DNA from 2 places in the Aminobacter sp. LjRoot7 genome. Region 2 is predicted to be linked to the other one. Evidence: riboswitches for the same ligand, from Rfam matches in the RefSeq annotation. Region 2 holds a riboswitch; the other holds the start of a gene.

What was found. A riboswitch is a leader RNA that binds a small molecule or an ion and turns the genes downstream of it on or off. The one in region 2 is predicted to bind S-adenosylmethionine.
Region 1: linked by a shared signal. The riboswitch ahead of metA (homoserine O-acetyltransferase MetA) and the one ahead of ACSQ3E_RS28580 (O-succinylhomoserine sulfhydrylase) in region 2 are both predicted to bind S-adenosylmethionine.

Annotation. Positions count from the first base shown of each region.
Region 1 is NZ_CAXUPX020000013.1:80,709-88,485, reverse strand. It holds gene ACSQ3E_RS27210 (MFS transporter) at 1-201, opposite strand, end outside; gene ACSQ3E_RS27205 (LysR family transcriptional regulator) at 341-1,198, shown strand; gene metA (homoserine O-acetyltransferase MetA) at 1,244-2,167, opposite strand; SAM riboswitch at 2,218-2,295, opposite strand; gene hisC (histidinol-phosphate transaminase) at 2,449-3,561, shown strand; gene ACSQ3E_RS27190 (prephenate/arogenate dehydrogenase family protein) at 3,565-4,500, shown strand; gene ACSQ3E_RS27185 (DUF2125 domain-containing protein) at 4,574-5,527, opposite strand; gene ACSQ3E_RS27180 (gamma-glutamylcyclotransferase) at 5,629-6,153, shown strand; gene ACSQ3E_RS27175 (bifunctional transcriptional activator/DNA repair enzyme AdaA) at 6,222-7,277, shown strand; gene ACSQ3E_RS27170 (lysophospholipid acyltransferase family protein) at 7,287-7,777, opposite strand, start outside.
Region 2 is NZ_CAXUPX020000016.1:23,209-30,985, reverse strand. It holds gene ACSQ3E_RS28600 (FkbM family methyltransferase) at 1-208, opposite strand, end outside; tRNA gene ACSQ3E_RS28595 (tRNA-Gly) at 441-514, shown strand; gene ACSQ3E_RS28590 (ABC transporter substrate-binding protein) at 655-1,431, opposite strand; gene ACSQ3E_RS28585 (2'-deoxycytidine 5'-triphosphate deaminase) at 1,540-2,628, opposite strand; SAM riboswitch at 2,770-2,847, shown strand; gene ACSQ3E_RS28580 (O-succinylhomoserine sulfhydrylase) at 2,891-4,084, shown strand; gene ACSQ3E_RS28575 (DUF6454 family protein) at 4,142-5,074, opposite strand; gene apaG (Co2+/Mg2+ efflux protein ApaG) at 5,265-5,657, shown strand; gene ACSQ3E_RS28565 (Hsp33 family molecular chaperone) at 5,742-6,734, opposite strand; gene argF (ornithine carbamoyltransferase) at 6,851-7,768, opposite strand.

The sequences.
Region 1 (7,777 bases), on a different contig from region 2:
CAGCGTTCCCGTCGCCATCAGCACCGTCGTGCAGGCGATGGTGTAGGCGTTCATGATCCACTGCATGTCCTTGAAGTCGGCATGCAGCACATGTTCGAGCGTTGGCAGGATCACCGGCACGCTCGATATCTCAAGGCCGAACATCAGCGCCGACAGGCAGATCGCCCCCAGCGCCAGAGTGTCTCTCATCGTCAGCTTCATCCCGTGTCTCCGTCTGGCGGCGTCGGGGGAGGAGGTCCGGTGCCGCTGGTTATTTGGAAACATCTGAGATATGCGAAGCTTGAACATGCATAAATGCTATGTAAACCTATATCAGTGATAACAAACTAGGATAGATGAGATGCTGTGGCTCGACGCCGAGGCCGTCCGCAACTTCGTCATGGTCGCGGATCTGCAGAGTTTCACGCGTGCCGCCGATGCCATGGGCTCGACCCAGGCTGCGGTCAGCGTCAAACTCAAGCGGCTGGAGGAGCGTGTCGGCCGCAAGCTGATCGAACGCACCCCGCGCCGCGTCAGGCTGTCGGCGGACGGCGCGCTGTTCATCGAATCGGCACGTGCCTTCCTCACCGCCCATGACCATGCGGTCGCTGGCCTGTCGTGTTCGGCGCGGCGCTTCACGCTCGGCATTGCCGGCCATGTCGCTGGACCGGAGGTGACGACGCTGCTTGCCCGTCTCAGCCAGCACGACCCGGCCTTGACCATCGAGGTCCAGGTCGACAATTCGACGCTGCTGCTCGATGCCTTCGACCGTGGCAAGCTAGATGCCGCGATCGTCCGGCGCGAGGACGACCGGCGGGACGGAGAGGTGCTGGGACCGGAACATTTCGGCTGGTTCGCGACGCCCGAGTTCGATCATCGCCCCGGCGAGCCGATCCGGCTGGCGACGCTGTCGCGGCTGTGCGGCGTGCGCGATCTCGCCACACGCACGCTCGACGATGCCAGCATTCCCTGGGTCGAGGTGTTTGTCGGCGGCGGCTCGTCGCTGGTCACCGCGGCCGTCTCGGCCGGGCTCGCCACCGCAGTCTTCCCGAGTAGGCTGGCGCCTCCCGGAACCGTCGAGGTCAGCCGCAAGTTCGGCCTGCCCGATGTGCCGGCAACCGAGATCGTGCTGCACTCGACGCTCACCGACCGCCGCTCGCGCGAAGCCCTGCGCATCCTCGCCTGCGCCTTCCACGAGCACCGGGCCAAGGCGGGGTAGGGGCGGAAGGCCGAGCCCGGGTTGCGGACGCGGCCTTGATTGGTGCTAGCGACCCTTGCCGATGCTCTCCAGATCATACTCCGTGGTCTGGTAGACCCGGTTGATCCAGTTGCCGAACAGCAGATGGGCGTGCGAGCGCCAGCGGTTCAGCGGCTTACGCTGCGGGTCGTCGTCGGGGTAATATTCGTGCGGCACTTCGATGGTCACGCCGGCCGCCACGTCGCGGTCGTACTCTTCCTTGAGCGAGGTCGAGTCGTATTCGATGTGGTTGAACATGTAGAGCCGGTTGCCGGCTTCCTCGGAGAGCAGGCTCGGGCCGGTCTCTTCCGATTCCATCAATAGCTCCAGGCCGGAATCCTCGGGAATGTCCGAGGCGCGGACCTCCGTCCAGCGCGACACCGGAATGGCAAAATCGTCGGAGAAGCCGGCGAGATAAGGCGAGGCAGGCGCGTTGTTGTTGTGGCGGTAGACGCCGAACGCCTTGTCTTCCAGCGTGTGCTTGGGAACCCGGTGGAAATGCCAGGCGGCGGCCATCGCACCCCAGCAGATGAAGAACGGCGAATGCACGTTGGTCGTGGTCCAGTCCATGATCTGCTTGAGTTCATCCCAATAGGTCACGTCCTCGAAGGGCAGCAGCTCCACCGGGGCACCGGTGATGATGAAGCCGTCGAACTTGCGGTCCTTCACCTCTTCCCATGTCTGGTAAAAGGCGATGAGGTGATCCTCTGAGGTGTTCTTGGCCTTGTGGGTGCCGATGCGCACCAGGGTCAGCTCGACCTGTAGCGGACTGGCGCCGATCAGGCGCGCGATCTGCGTTTCCGTCCTGACCTTGTTGGGCATGAGGTTGAGTAGGCCGATCTGCAGTGGACGAATGTCCTGACGGAGAGCGGTCTGCTCATCCATGATGGAAACGCCCTCTTTTTCCAGCACTTCGCGGGCGGGGAGTTGATCCGGGATCTTGATCGGCACTGTGCGAACTCCAGAAACAAAAAAACCGGCTTGCAGTCGCATAGCCGGTTTACGGATCGCAAACGGCCCTTTAGCGACTTGTTTAACGTGGCTGCAAGCCGACCGGCCAAATCACCACGGGTCTATGCCCTGCTATTACGCCCGGTCGCCGATTGCGTCAACCGCGACCCATTCGTCCGGCCAGACCGGGCAGTTCCGCCGGTTTTCCTCGACATTGCGTGCACCGGGCGGTATTTCCGCTGCGGCCTCCGGCCGGAGGCGCCAATCCAGGATATTTCGAAATGACCAAGGCACCCGAGCAGATTCGCCCCGAACCCCGCGCCGGCATCATGGACATCACAGCCTATGTCGGTGGCAAGAGCTCCGCTCCGGCAGGCGTCGCCAAGGTCCATAAGCTCTCGTCGAACGAAAATCCGCTCGGCGCCTCGCCCCATGCGATCGAGGCCGTGCAGAGGCTTTCGCATAAGATGGAGTATTATCCCGACGGGTCGGCGTCACGCCTGAGGCAGGCGATCGCGGCGACCCATGGGCTCAACCCGGCCAACATCCTGTGCACCAACGGTTCCGACGAGGTGCTGGGCCTGTTGTCCCAGAGCTATCTCTCGCCGGGCGACGAGGCCGTCTACACCGAGCACGGTTTCATGGTCTACAAGATCTACACCCAGGCCGCCGGTGCCACGCCGGTCGTTGCCAAGGAAGATGCCGAGAAGGCCAGCGTCGACAACATCATCGCCGCGGTGACGCCGAAGACGAAGATCGTCTTCCTCGCCAACCCCAACAACCCGACCGGCACCTACCTGCCGTTCGAGGAAGTGCGCCGCCTGCACGCAGCACTGCCGAAGAACGTGCTGCTCGTCCTCGATGCGGCCTATGCCGAATATGTTCGCCGCAACGACTACGAGTCGGGCGTCGAGCTGGTCGCGGCCAACGAGAACGTCGTCATGACGCGTACGTTCTCGAAGATCCACGGCCTCGGCGGCATGCGCATCGGCTGGATCTATGCGCCCTCGCACATCATCGATGTGCTCGAGCGCATGCGCGGTCCCTTCAACGTCAACGCGGCGGCGATCGAAGCCGGCGTGGCGGCGATGGAAGACCGTGGCCATGTCGAGCGCACGGTGGCGCACAACGCCAAGTGGGCGGAATGGCTGGTCGCCGAGTTCGAAAAGCTCGGCCTGCGTGTCACGCCTTCGGTCGGCAATTTCCTGCTGGTGCACTTCCCCGATGACGGCAAGCACTCGGCCGCTGCCGCCGACGAGTATCTGACGGCGCGCGGCTATATCCTGCGCAGGGTCACCGGCTACGGTTTCCCCAATGCGCTGCGCATGACCATCGGCACCGAAGAAGCCAATCGCGGCGTCGTCGCCGCACTCACCGAATTCCTGAAAAGTTGAACCATGTCAGATCCTCTCTTTGAAAAGATCGCCCTCGTCGGCATCGGCCTGATCGGCTCATCGCTGGCCCGCGTCGTCCGCCGTGAAGGGCTTGCCCGTCACATCGCCATCTCCACCCGCAGCGCACCCACGCTCGCCCGCGCCGAGGAACTCGGCCTCGGCGACAGCTACGCGACCGACGCAAAGGTGGCGGTTGCGGATGCCGACCTGATCATCGTCTCGGTGCCGGTCGGCTCCTCAGGTGCCGTGGCGATCGATATCGCGTCGGCGCTGAAGCCGGGCGCCATCCTGACCGACGTCGGCTCCACCAAGGCCTCCGTCATCGCGCAGATGGCCCCGCATGTGCCGGCGGGCGTGCACTTCATCCCCGGCCACCCGCTGGCCGGTACCGAGAAATCGGGTCCCGACGCCGGTTTTGCCGAGCTGTTCGAGAACCGCTGGTGCATCTTCACGCCGCTGCCCGATACCGATGCGGTGGCACTGGAGAAGCTGTCGGAGTTCTGGCGCCGCTGCGGCTCCAACATCGACACGATGGACCCCGAGCATCACGACATGACGCTCGCCATCGTTTCGCACCTGCCGCACATCATCGCCTACAACATCGTCGGCACCGCCGACGATCTGGAGTCGGTGACCAAGTCGGAAGTCATCAAGTATTCGGCCTCGGGTTTCCGTGACTTCACCCGTCTGGCGGCCTCCGATCCGACGATGTGGCGCGACGTCTGCCTGCACAACAAGGACGCGATCCTGGAAATGCTGGCGCGCTTTTCCGAGGACCTGGCGTCGCTGCAGCGGGCGATCCGCTGGGGCGACGGCGACAAGCTGTTTGAGATGTTCACCCGCACCCGCGCCATCCGCCGCTCGATCATCGACGCCGGCCAGGAAGTCGACGTGCCGAACTTCGGCCGCGAGGCGATCGAACATCCAGTGAAGAGCTAGGGCAGTAAGGGTGTAGGGCATTAGGGCAGTCGGGCAATATGCTACTGCCTTACTTCCCTATTCCCATACTCCCCTAGTCCACCGCCGGCACCATCCCGAGCGGGATGAACCCCAACGTCGCCTGGCCCTTGACGATCTTGAGCGGCAGGGTCGGCGCGTCGCCGAGCAAGGCGAGGCCGGTGAAGGCGGTCTCGAACTGCTTGCTCTGTTCGGGCATGACCTGAGACAGGATGCGCGAGAGCTCGCGTGGGTTCTGGATCGTCACCTTGAGATCGGCGTCGATCAGGCCGTCCTCGGCGACCGACCACGGGCCGCTGAGTGCCACGCCTGTCGTGCCGCCCGTCGTCAGCGTCAGCGAGCGAATGCTGCCCGACTGGCCGCGCAATGCCGGCTGCCTGCTCTCCACAAGGGCGACGCCGTTGTTCAGCGAGGTGTCGGCGCTGCCGTCGAGCTTGGGCAGCGTGCGGCCGCCGATCGCCTGCGGGTCGATCTGAAGGCCGGTGAACGTGCCGGCAAGATCGATGTTGGCGCCGTTCGGGCGCAGATGCGTCTGTGTCTGCTCGGCGGTGAACAGCGGCTTGGCGACGCCGTCGATGAAGGCCGCCTGGCCGGAAAGCTTGAGCGTTTCGACTGAAATCCGTTCAGGCAGGGGCTTTGCGATCCTGGCACTGGCATGCAGCAGGTCCCAGTTGAACTGCAGTTGCGGCAGGTCGGGCGCGGTGATCCTGAGCGGCCCGTCGATCTCCAGCACCGAGTGCATCGGCTGGTAGACCTGGGCGGCGGTGCGGAAATTGCCGGCGCTTGCTGAAATCCTGCGTCCCGCATCCTCATAGTCCAGCCGGTCGCAGAACAGGCCGATGCGGAACGGAAAGCCCTTGATCTCGGGGTTGGCGCATTCGAGCGACACGCCATCGCGGTTGACGCCGGCGATCGCCTTGCGCACCTCGCTTTCGGCCTTGCCGGCGAACCAGAACCATCCAGCGCTGTAGCCGCCGAACAGAAGCACGATGAAAAGTCCCAGCCACATGAAGCGGCGGCTGTAGTTCGGTCTTGGTTCCTGACTTGACGGCATGCTTGGGCTCTCGCTAACGCGGTTCTGTTCACCGCGATCACCAACAGGCTGGCGATATGGGCGATTTTTGGGTTTTTGGCTACGGTTCGCTGATGTGGCGGCCAGGTTTCGCGCATATCGAGACGCGCCGTGCCCGGCTGATGGGTTTTCGCCGCTCATTGTGTATCCGCTCCTGGATCCATCGTGGCACCGAGCAGCGTCCCGGACTGGTGCTCGGCCTCGACCGTGGCGGTTCTTGCGTCGGCCTCGCCTTCCGCGTGCCCGGCGACCTGCGCGACGAGGTGCTGGCCTATCTCAGGGACCGGGAACTCGTTACCAGCGTCTATCTTGAGCGCCGGCTGACCATCCAACTCGATAAGGGCGAGAAGGCAGAGGCAGTCTGCTACATCGCCGACCGCAAGCATCATCAATATGCCGGCAATCTCGACGCGGCGCACGCGGCCGAGATCGTTACCGGCGCGGTCGGTCAATCGGGCCGCAACGAGGACTATGTGCTCAGCACAGTCGAGCATCTCAAGGCGCTCGGCATTCGCGACCATTGGCTCGAAGAGGTGGCGCGGCTGGTCGGCAAACAGGCCTGATGTCAGGAGGCAAAATCAACGCCCGATTTTCGGCGGCGCGGGGTGCGGACTCGCGCTAAGGATCAACCATGTTGTTCCAACGCCCCGATGACGACACGCTCTACGATGCCCTGATCGCCCGCGACGCAGGCTATGACGGCTTTGCCTATGTCGGCGTAAGGACGACCGGCATTTTCTGCCGGTTGACCTGTTCCGCCCGCAAGCCCAAGCGCGAGAACGTGCAGTTCTTCGACACCACCGCCGAATGCCTGCATGCCGGCTTCAGGCCTTGCCAGCGCTGCCGGCCGATGATGGGCACCGGCGAGCCAGAGCCGCTTGTCGCGACGCTGGTCGACGCACTCGAACGTGAGCCGGAGCGGCGCTGGCTGGAGGCCGACATCGTCGCCATGGGGCTCGATGCTTCGACGGTGCGGCGCGCCTTCAAGCGCCGCTTCGGCATGAGTTTCCTCGAAATGGCGCGGCTGCGCCGGCTGGGGCAGGCTGCGGAGCGGCTGACGTCAGGCGACAGCGTCGTCGACGCGCAGGTCGAGGCGGGTTTCGATTCCGGCAGCGGTTTTCGCGCGGCGATCACCCGGCTGCTCGGCGAGGCACCAGCCAAGCTGCGTGGCAAGACAATGCTCAAGGCCGACTGGATCGAGACGCCCATCGGCCCGATGATCGCCATCGCCGACCAGCATGCCCTGCACATCCTCGAATTCCTCGAGCGCAAGGCCTTGGCGACGGAGGTGCGTAAGCTGCAGGCGGTCACCGGCTCGGCTATCGCCTTCGGTCGGGCAGCACCCATCGACCAGATCGAGACGGAGCTCGGCGCCTATTTCGCTGGCAAGTCTGCGGAGTTCGCCACCCGGCTGGCGCCGCAAGGCACGGCCTTCGAGCGCCAGGTCTGGGATTGCTTGCGACGTATCCCGGCAGGTGTCTCGGCAACCTATTCCGGCCTCGCCGCCGAGATCGGCAATCCCGCTGCCGTGCGCGCCGTCGGCCGCGCCAACGGCGCCAACCCGATCGCCATCGTCATCCCGTGCCACAGGGTTGTCGGCGCCAGCGGCGATCTCACCGGTTATGGCGGCGGCCTCTGGCGCAAGCGCTGGCTGCTCGAACACGAGCGGCGCATGGCCGCTGGCTAGCCAGCCAGCTCAGCCGACCTCGACGCCCAGTTCCTTCAGCCGCTTCACCGCCGTAGGCGGCATTGGCGGCGGGTTCTTCGAGCGCGCCGCTTCGATCAGGAACTCGTCGCAGGCGGCCTCGGTCTCCGAGATCAGGCGCTGCATGAATTCCTCGCGCGACAGACCCGCCGGGATCGGCTTCAGGAAACGTGCCTTGATGGTGCCGGGGAAGCGCAGGAACTTGCGGCGCGGCCAATACAGGCCGGCGACATGGGCAACCGGCACCACCGGCATGTTGAGCGCCGCATAGAGCTCGGCGATGCCCCATTTGTAGGCCGGCTCGTCGCCGGGCGCGCGGCGCGTTCCCTCGGGATAGATGATTAGCTGGCGGTCGTTCTGCATTTCCCGGCGGGTCGCCACCACAACCGCCTTCAGGGCCGCCGAGCGCTTGCCGCGGTTGACCGGGATCATTTTCATCTTGGCGATGTACCAGCCGAAGAACGGGATCCACATCAGCTCGC
Region 2 (7,777 bases):
TCACGCCATCGAGATCATCGGGGATCAGATAGCCTCCGTCGCCGTTACCGCCAATGCGAATGAGCGGACGATCCGTCGAGACTGGACGGACTAGCTTAAGAAATTCGTCAACTTCGGAAAGCTGACCACTCCGTACTTTCTCCAGTCGGTACCGCAATGACCGTAGCACCAACGCTTTCAGAGACCACCCCACGTCAAATCCGCCCATAATTATTATCGCTCCAACGGAAATGTGTTTCCAGGAGAGCTTTCATTGTCGTCTTCTCGTTCAAATATCTAATACAAATTTAGAACGAGCAAAAAATATCGCGTAATTCCCGCCTCTGGGGAACCCGGCCCGCAATCGGCTCGCACCATTGCAGGGCAACAGCCGATAGCAGAACAAGACACCTCGTTTCCCGATTGCCTGCCTGCAAGGCGGATGCTAACCAAGTGCCCGCGCGGGTATGATGTAATGGTAGCCTGTCAGCTTCCCAAGCTGAACGCGCGGGTTCGATTCCCGCTACCCGCTCCAGCTTTTTCCCGAAGCATTCAGCATGTCGTTCGACCCACGCTTTCGCCGGGGGTGCCGACACGCCGTTCTCCAACTGAAATTCCCCTCCAGACAGCAAAAAGGCCGGACGCAAGCGCCCGGCCTTCTGTCAGGCTTAGCCCTCAATCCGCGCCGTAAATATCGAAGTCGAAATACTTGGCGTTGATCTTGGCGTAGGTGCCGTCCTTGTAGATGGCGTCGATGGCGGCGTTGAGCTTGTCGCGCAGGGCAGTGTCATCCAGGCGCACGGCGATGCCGGTTTCGGATTCGGTGCCGTTGAGATCGCCGATCATCTTGCAGCAATCCTGGCCGGTGGTCTTCATCCAGTCGACGAGCACGAACTTGTCGGCGACGACCGCGTCGAGACGGCCATTGGTCAGGTCGGCCACCGCTTCGTCCTGCGTCGGATAGAGCTTCACGTCAGCGCCCGCCTTGGCATAGTGATCCTCGGCATAGATGCTCTGCGTCGTCGATGCTTGTGCGCCAACCGACTTGCCCTTGAGCGCGTTGGGCTCCGGCGAAGCGAGGTCGGAAGTCTTGAGCGCGATCAGCGCCAGCGGCGTGGTGTAGTACTTGTTGGTGAAGGCGACCTGCTTCTTGCGTTCCTCGGTGATGGTCATCGAAGCGACGATGGCGTCGAATTTCTTGCCCTGAAGTGCCGGAATGATGCCGTCCCAATCCTGGGCGACGATCTCGCATTCGACCTTCATCTGCGCGCACAGCGCATTGGCGATGTCGACGTCGAAGCCGACCAGCTTGCCGTCGGCGCTCAGATTGTTGAAGGGCGGATAGGCGCCCTCGGTGGCGATCTTGAGCTTTTCCTGCGCCGAGGCGCCACCCGCCGCGGACAACAGCGCTGCCAGCGAAGCAGCGCAAGCGAACTTCCACGAAATCTGCATAATCCTCTCCATTTGCCAGGCGCCCTTATGTTGGGCGTCCCTGCCTCAGCCAAGCACAGCGGCTTGAAATGGACAAGCAGACTAAGGTTTGCGCACCCTGACGTAAGGTCAGTCCATGCGGAAATGCTTGGAGAGCTTCAGCCCCTGGGCCTGGTAGTTGGAGCCGAGGTCGGTGCCATAAAGCGCCTTCGGCCGCGCCAGCATATGCTCGTAGACGAGGCGGCCGACGACCTGGCCGTGCTCCAGGATGAAGGGCACTTCGTGGCTGCGCACTTCGAGCACCGCCCGGCTGCCGGTTCCGCCGGCGCTGGAATGGCCGAAACCCGGATCGAAGAAGCCGGCATAATGGACGCGGAACTCGCCGACCAGCGGATCGAACGGCGTCATTTCGGCGGCGTAGAGCGGTGGTACATGCACCGCTTCGCGCGATACCAGGATGTAGAACTCGTCCGGGTCGAGCACCAGTTCCTCGGCGCCGTGATTGTAGATCGGCTCCCAGAAATCGACGACCTTCTGGGCGGCGCGCTTGTCGACGTCGACGAGGCCAGTATGGTGCTTGCCGCGGTAGCCGACGATGCTGCCCACTTCACCAGCCAGATCGATGGACAGCGCGATGCCGCCGCCCGAGATGTTCGGCGGATCGATGGCGACCAGCCGGTCAGACAGGTGCAATGCGTTGAGTTCGGTCTCCGACAGCAGCGCATTTCCTTTGCGGAAGCGGATCTGCGACAGGCGCGAGCCCTTGCGGGCGACGATCGGGAAGGTGCGCGGACTGACCTCGAGATAGAGCGGGCCGGTGTAGCCGGCGGGGATCTTGTCGAACTCCTGGCCGCGGTCGGTCATGACGCGGGTGAAGATGTCGAGGCGGCCGGTCGAACTCTTCGGGTTGGCCGATGCCGATATCTCGGCCGGCAACTCCAGGCTCTCCAGCAGCGGCACGATGTAGACGCAGCCCGTTTCCAGCACCGCACCGTTGGTCAGGTCGATCTCGTGCAGTTTGAGCCGGTCGAGTTTTTCCGACACCAGCGAATTGGGGCCCGGCAGGAAGCTGGCGCGGGTCCGAAACGCGGTTGCTCCAAGCCTGAGGTCGAGGCTCGCCGGCTGGATCTGGTCGGCATCCAGCGGCGGCGCCTTGAGCGCGCCCGACGCAAACAGCGCCGCGATGTCCTGGTCCGGAAGAATGCCCGACTGACGCAATTGCCTCACTCCTCTACAGCGCCACCAGCCCGAATGCAGAGCCGTGGCCGCTGGATCCCGGCCGTTTCCGGGGTCATGTGCGTGGCCCAAAACGTTTAGTCGTCCACGCAATTGACGCAAGCAGGCTGCGGGTCTAAAGGACATTTATCCCGTGGTGATTTGGCCGGTCGGCTTGCAGCCACGTTAAACAAGTCGCTAAAGGGCCGCGTTGTGGACCGGTTGCGACTTTTCGCGGCCGGTTTTTTTGTATTTGGATTTGGCTATGAGCTCCGAAAAACAGCGTAACTGGAAACCCCAGACCACCCTCGTCCATGGCGGCAGCCTTCGCTCCGGCTTCGGCGAGACCTCGGAATCGATCTTCCTGACCCAGGGCTATGTCTATGAAAGCGCCGAAAGCGCCGAAGCCCGCTTCAAGGGCGAGACCCCCGGCTTCATCTATTCGCGCTATGCCAATCCGACCGTCGACATGTTCGAGAAGCGCATGTGCGCGCTCGAAGGTGCCGAGGACGCGCGCGCCACGGCTTCCGGCATGGCCGCCGTCACCGCCGCCATCCTGTGCGGCCTCAAGGCCGGCGACCACATCGTTGCAGCCCGCGCCCTGTTCGGCTCGTGCCGCTGGGTCGTCGAGACGCTGGCGCCGAAATACGGCATCGAGGCGACGCTGGTCGACGGCACGCTGATCGAGAATTGGGAAAAGGCGGTCCAGCCCAACACCAAGCTGTTCTTCCTGGAAAGCCCGACCAATCCGACGCTCGAAGTCGTCGACATCGCGGCGGTCGCGGCGCTTGCCAATTCGATCGGCGCGCGCCTCGTCGTCGACAACGTCTTCGCCACCCCGATGCAGCAGAAGCCGCTCGAGCTCGGCGCCCATGTGGTCGTCTATTCGGCCACCAAGCACATTGACGGCCAGGGCCGCTGCCTCGGCGGCGTGATCCTGTCGGACAAGAAGTGGATCGACGAGAACCTGCACGACTACTTCCGCCACACCGGTCCGAGCCTGTCACCGTTCAACGCATGGACGCTGCTCAAGGGCCTGGAGACCCTGCCGCTGCGCGTGCGCCAGCAGACCGAGACCGCCGGCAAGATCGCCGACTTCCTCGCCGACCAGCCGGAAGTGTCACGCCTGATCTATCCGGGCCGGGCCGACCACCCGCAGGCCAACATCGTCAAGAAGCAGATGTCGGGCGGCTCGACGCTGATCTGCTTCGACGTCAAGGGCGGCAAGAAGGCAGCCTTCGCCTTCGAGAACGCGCTCAGGATCGTGCTGATTTCGAACAATCTCGGCGACGCCAAGAGCCTGATCACCCATCCGGCGACGACCACGCACAAGAACCTCACCGACGAGGCCCGAGCCGAGCTCGGCATCGATGACGGCACGCTGCGCCTGTCGGTCGGCCTCGAAGACGCCGACGACCTGCTCAACGACATCGGCGATGCGCTGAAGGCGGCTCGCTAACCACCAAGGTAACGGCGCTCCGCAACCAGGAGCGCCGTCCGTCTCCCTCGAACTGTCTTACGGCAGCTTGGTTTCGTAGACGTAGAGCTTTGTCTCGTTGTCTTCCGGCGCTGCGGTCAGGCGCAGGCCCGTCTCGGTCTTTTCGATGAGCACGGGATTGCCAGCGATCGACTTGCCCTTTTCCGTCCAGATCTGGACCGGCACCTGGAACAGCGGGCGTCCGGTTTTGAGGTCGACCGTTTCGATGCCGCCGAGGCGGAAGACCTGCCCGTCGGGACCCGGACGATATTCGGTAAGGCCGGTGCAGACGGCCTGGCCGGGCTTCGCCAACGCGCAATCCTGATAATCGATGTAGTGCGCAGGATTGAGCGTGCGCGTCTTTTCCGGCGCGAGCGCCGCATCCGGCACCGTCAGATCCTCGGTGACCTTCCATGCGTAGAAGCGGCGCGAGCCCCAGCTGACGGCATGCAGTGTGCCGTTTTCGGGATCGGAGACGATACCGCCGACATGATCGGGGAAACGGAACACCTCGGTCGCCTCCAGGGTTTCCGGATCGACACGGTAGATGATCGACTTGCTGTTCGGCCGGTATTCGGCAACCGGCACCCACAGCCAGCGGCCGTCATAGTCGATGCCGCCGGGATGATAGATCGCGCCTTCGCCGAGCTTCACCTGGCCGACGAGCTTGCCGTTCGCATCGAGCTTGAACAGGTGGCCGGCGCCCTTGCCCTCGTCGCGGTCGAGCCCGTTCTGCGGTGCCTCGAACTTCTTGGTCCGCTCGATGATCTCGACCGACGACATGAACAGCGCATCGCCGACGCGCGCGAAGCCCTGGGGGTGGAAGGTGTCGAACTCAAGCCTCGGGGATTTGACCAGCTGCCACTCGGCCCCCCTGGTCAGCTTCTCAATACCACTTGCCAGATCGTCCGCATGGGCGGCTGTGCCGGCAAGGCAGGCCGAGGCGAAAAGAACGGCTAAGAGACGTTTCATGGCGGAATTTCCTTGTCGTTGGACGACGTGGAAACTGGCCTTGCGGCGTGACAGCGGGGTGACGCCGATGCGTCGGCGAGGTGAAATTCACTGCACAGTCATCACAATCGGCGTGATTTTGTCTAAGAGCAGTTGACCCGCCGCCTCGTGCGGCGGACTCTGTCAATGTGCAGGCCAAGGAGCGCAGCATATGTATCGCGCAATCACCCGCAACATCGCGGTCGAGGTCGAGCCCTTCTATCTGGTGGACCAGTCCGAGCCATCGGAAAACCGCTACGTCTGGGGTTACCGCGTCACCATCGAGAACAACTCGGACGAATTCGTCCAGCTGTTGTCGCGCTACTGGCACATTACCGACGCGAGCGGCAAGGTCGAGGAAGTCAGGGGCCCGGGCGTGGTCGGCGACCAGCCCGAACTGAACCCCGGCGACACCTATCAATATGCGTCCGGCTGCCCGCTCTCGACGCCGTCAGGCATCATGGTCGGGCGCTATACCATGCGTAATGAGGCGGGCGAGATGTTCGACATCGCCATTCCCGCCTTTTCGCTCGACCTGCCCGACGCCCGCCACAGGCTGAACTAGCGCGAACAGGCGGCCGGCTTCCGCGTTCATGCCCAGAACACGATTGGACCGAGGGTCGGTCAAATCGTGTCGGGCTTGAAGCAACTATTGGACCGGGGCGAACTCCGCAGGGTCGAATTCGTAGGCCTTGGAGCAGAACTCGCAGGCGACGCGGATGACGCCGTCTTCGACGCTGTCGGTGATTTCCTCGGCGGTGAAGCCCTGCAGGATGCCCTTGATCTTCTGGCCCGAGCACGAGCACTCGTCGACCACGCGCACGCCCTCATAGACGACCGCGCCGTGCTCGTGAAACAGGCGGTAGAGCAGCCGTTCGGTGCCGACGGTCGGGTCGATCAGTTCCGTTGGCTCGATGGTGCCGACCAGCGCCAGCAGCTCCTGCCAGGAGTTGTCGTCGGGGTGGACCGCGATATCGCGCTCGTCGCCGTCGCCGCCATGGATGTCGGCCACGCGCCGACGTTCGGGCGAGTCGGGCAGGAACTGCGCCAACAGGCCACCGGCGCGCCAATGCTCGCGCGGGCCGCCTTCAGCCGGCAGCACGAGCTTCGCCACAGACAGCTTTACGTCGGTCGGAATCTGTTCCGACTGGCGGAAATAGGCGCGCGCCGCCTCTTCCAGCGTGATGCCGTTGAGCTCGACGATGCCCTGGTAGCGCGTCGTGTGCTCGCCCTGGTCGATGGTCAGTGCAAGAACACCGCTGCCGAGCAGATCCTCGGGCGAGGTCATGCCGGCCTCGATCGCCGCATCGACACGGTCGGCGTCGAAACGTGCATAGGCGCGCAGCGAGTGCGGCGTGGTGAAGTCGGCGACAAGCATGTCCACCGGCCCGTCGGTGCGGGTCTGGAAGATGAACTTGCCTTCGAATTTCAGCGATGTGCCGAGCAGCACGGTGACCACGCAGGCCTCGGCGAGAAGCCTTGCCACCGGCTCCGGATAGTCGTGCCGACCGAGGATCTGGTCGAGCAGCGGGCCGAGCTGGACGGTGCGGCCGCGCACGTCGAGCGGCTCCACCGCGAATGGAACAACATGGTCGTCGCCGGCGAACCCGAATTCGCCGAGCTTGCGTTCGGTCTCAGTCACTGGAACTTATCCCATCTATAGAGTTCCGCGCCCGGTCGGTCCGCCGACGGTCGCAGAACATGGCTTTGATGATAATTGAATGATCCCGCCCCAGATAGGGTCGCGGGATCACGCATTCAAGCGCCCAGGCACCAGGCGAGCACGGCCTTCTGCGCGTGCAGGCGGTTTTCAGCCTCGTCGAAGACCACCGAGTTCGGGCCGTCGATGACCTCGTCGGTCACCTCCTCGCCGCGATGCGCCGGCAGGCAGTGCATGAACAGGGCATCGGGCTTGGCATGCTTCATCAGGTCGGAGTTGACCTGATAAGGCAGGAACACGTTGTGGCCGCGGGCACGATGCTCCTGGCCCATCGACACCCAGCAGTCGGTGACGATGGTGTCGACGTCGCGAACCGCGTCTTCGGGCGAGCGGGTGATCATCACCTTGCCACCATTGGCGCGGGCCCAGTCGATGTACTTCTGCTCCGGCTCGCTGCCTTCCGGCACCGCTATGTTGACGTTGAAGCTGAAGCGGGCCGAAGCCTCGAGCAACGAGTGCAGCACGTTGTTACCGTCGCCGGTCCAGGCAAAGGTCTTGCCGCGCACCGGGCCGCGATGCTCCTCGAAGGTCAGGATATCGGCCATAAGCTGGCACGGATGGGTGTCGTCGGTCAGGCCGTTGATGACGGGAATTGTCGCATTCTCGGTCAGCTCGAGCAGGCGGTCATGGGCCGTGGTGCGGATCATGATCGCATCGACGTAGCGCGACAGTACCTTGGCGGTGTCGGCGATCGACTCCGAGCGGCCGAGCTGCATCTCGGTGCCGGTCAGCATGATGGTCTCGCCGCCGAGCTGGCGCATGCCAACGTCAAAAGAGATGCGCGTGCGGGTCGACGGCTTGTCGAAGATCATCGCCAGCACCTTGCCCTCCAGCGGCTTCGATCGCTCGCCGGCTTTCAGGCGCGCCTTGCGCACCGCAGCGTCATCGAGAATCCCGCGAAGGTCGCTCCCGGAAAGTGCCGAGAGGTCGGTGAAATGGCGAATCCCGCTGGTCATGTAACTTCC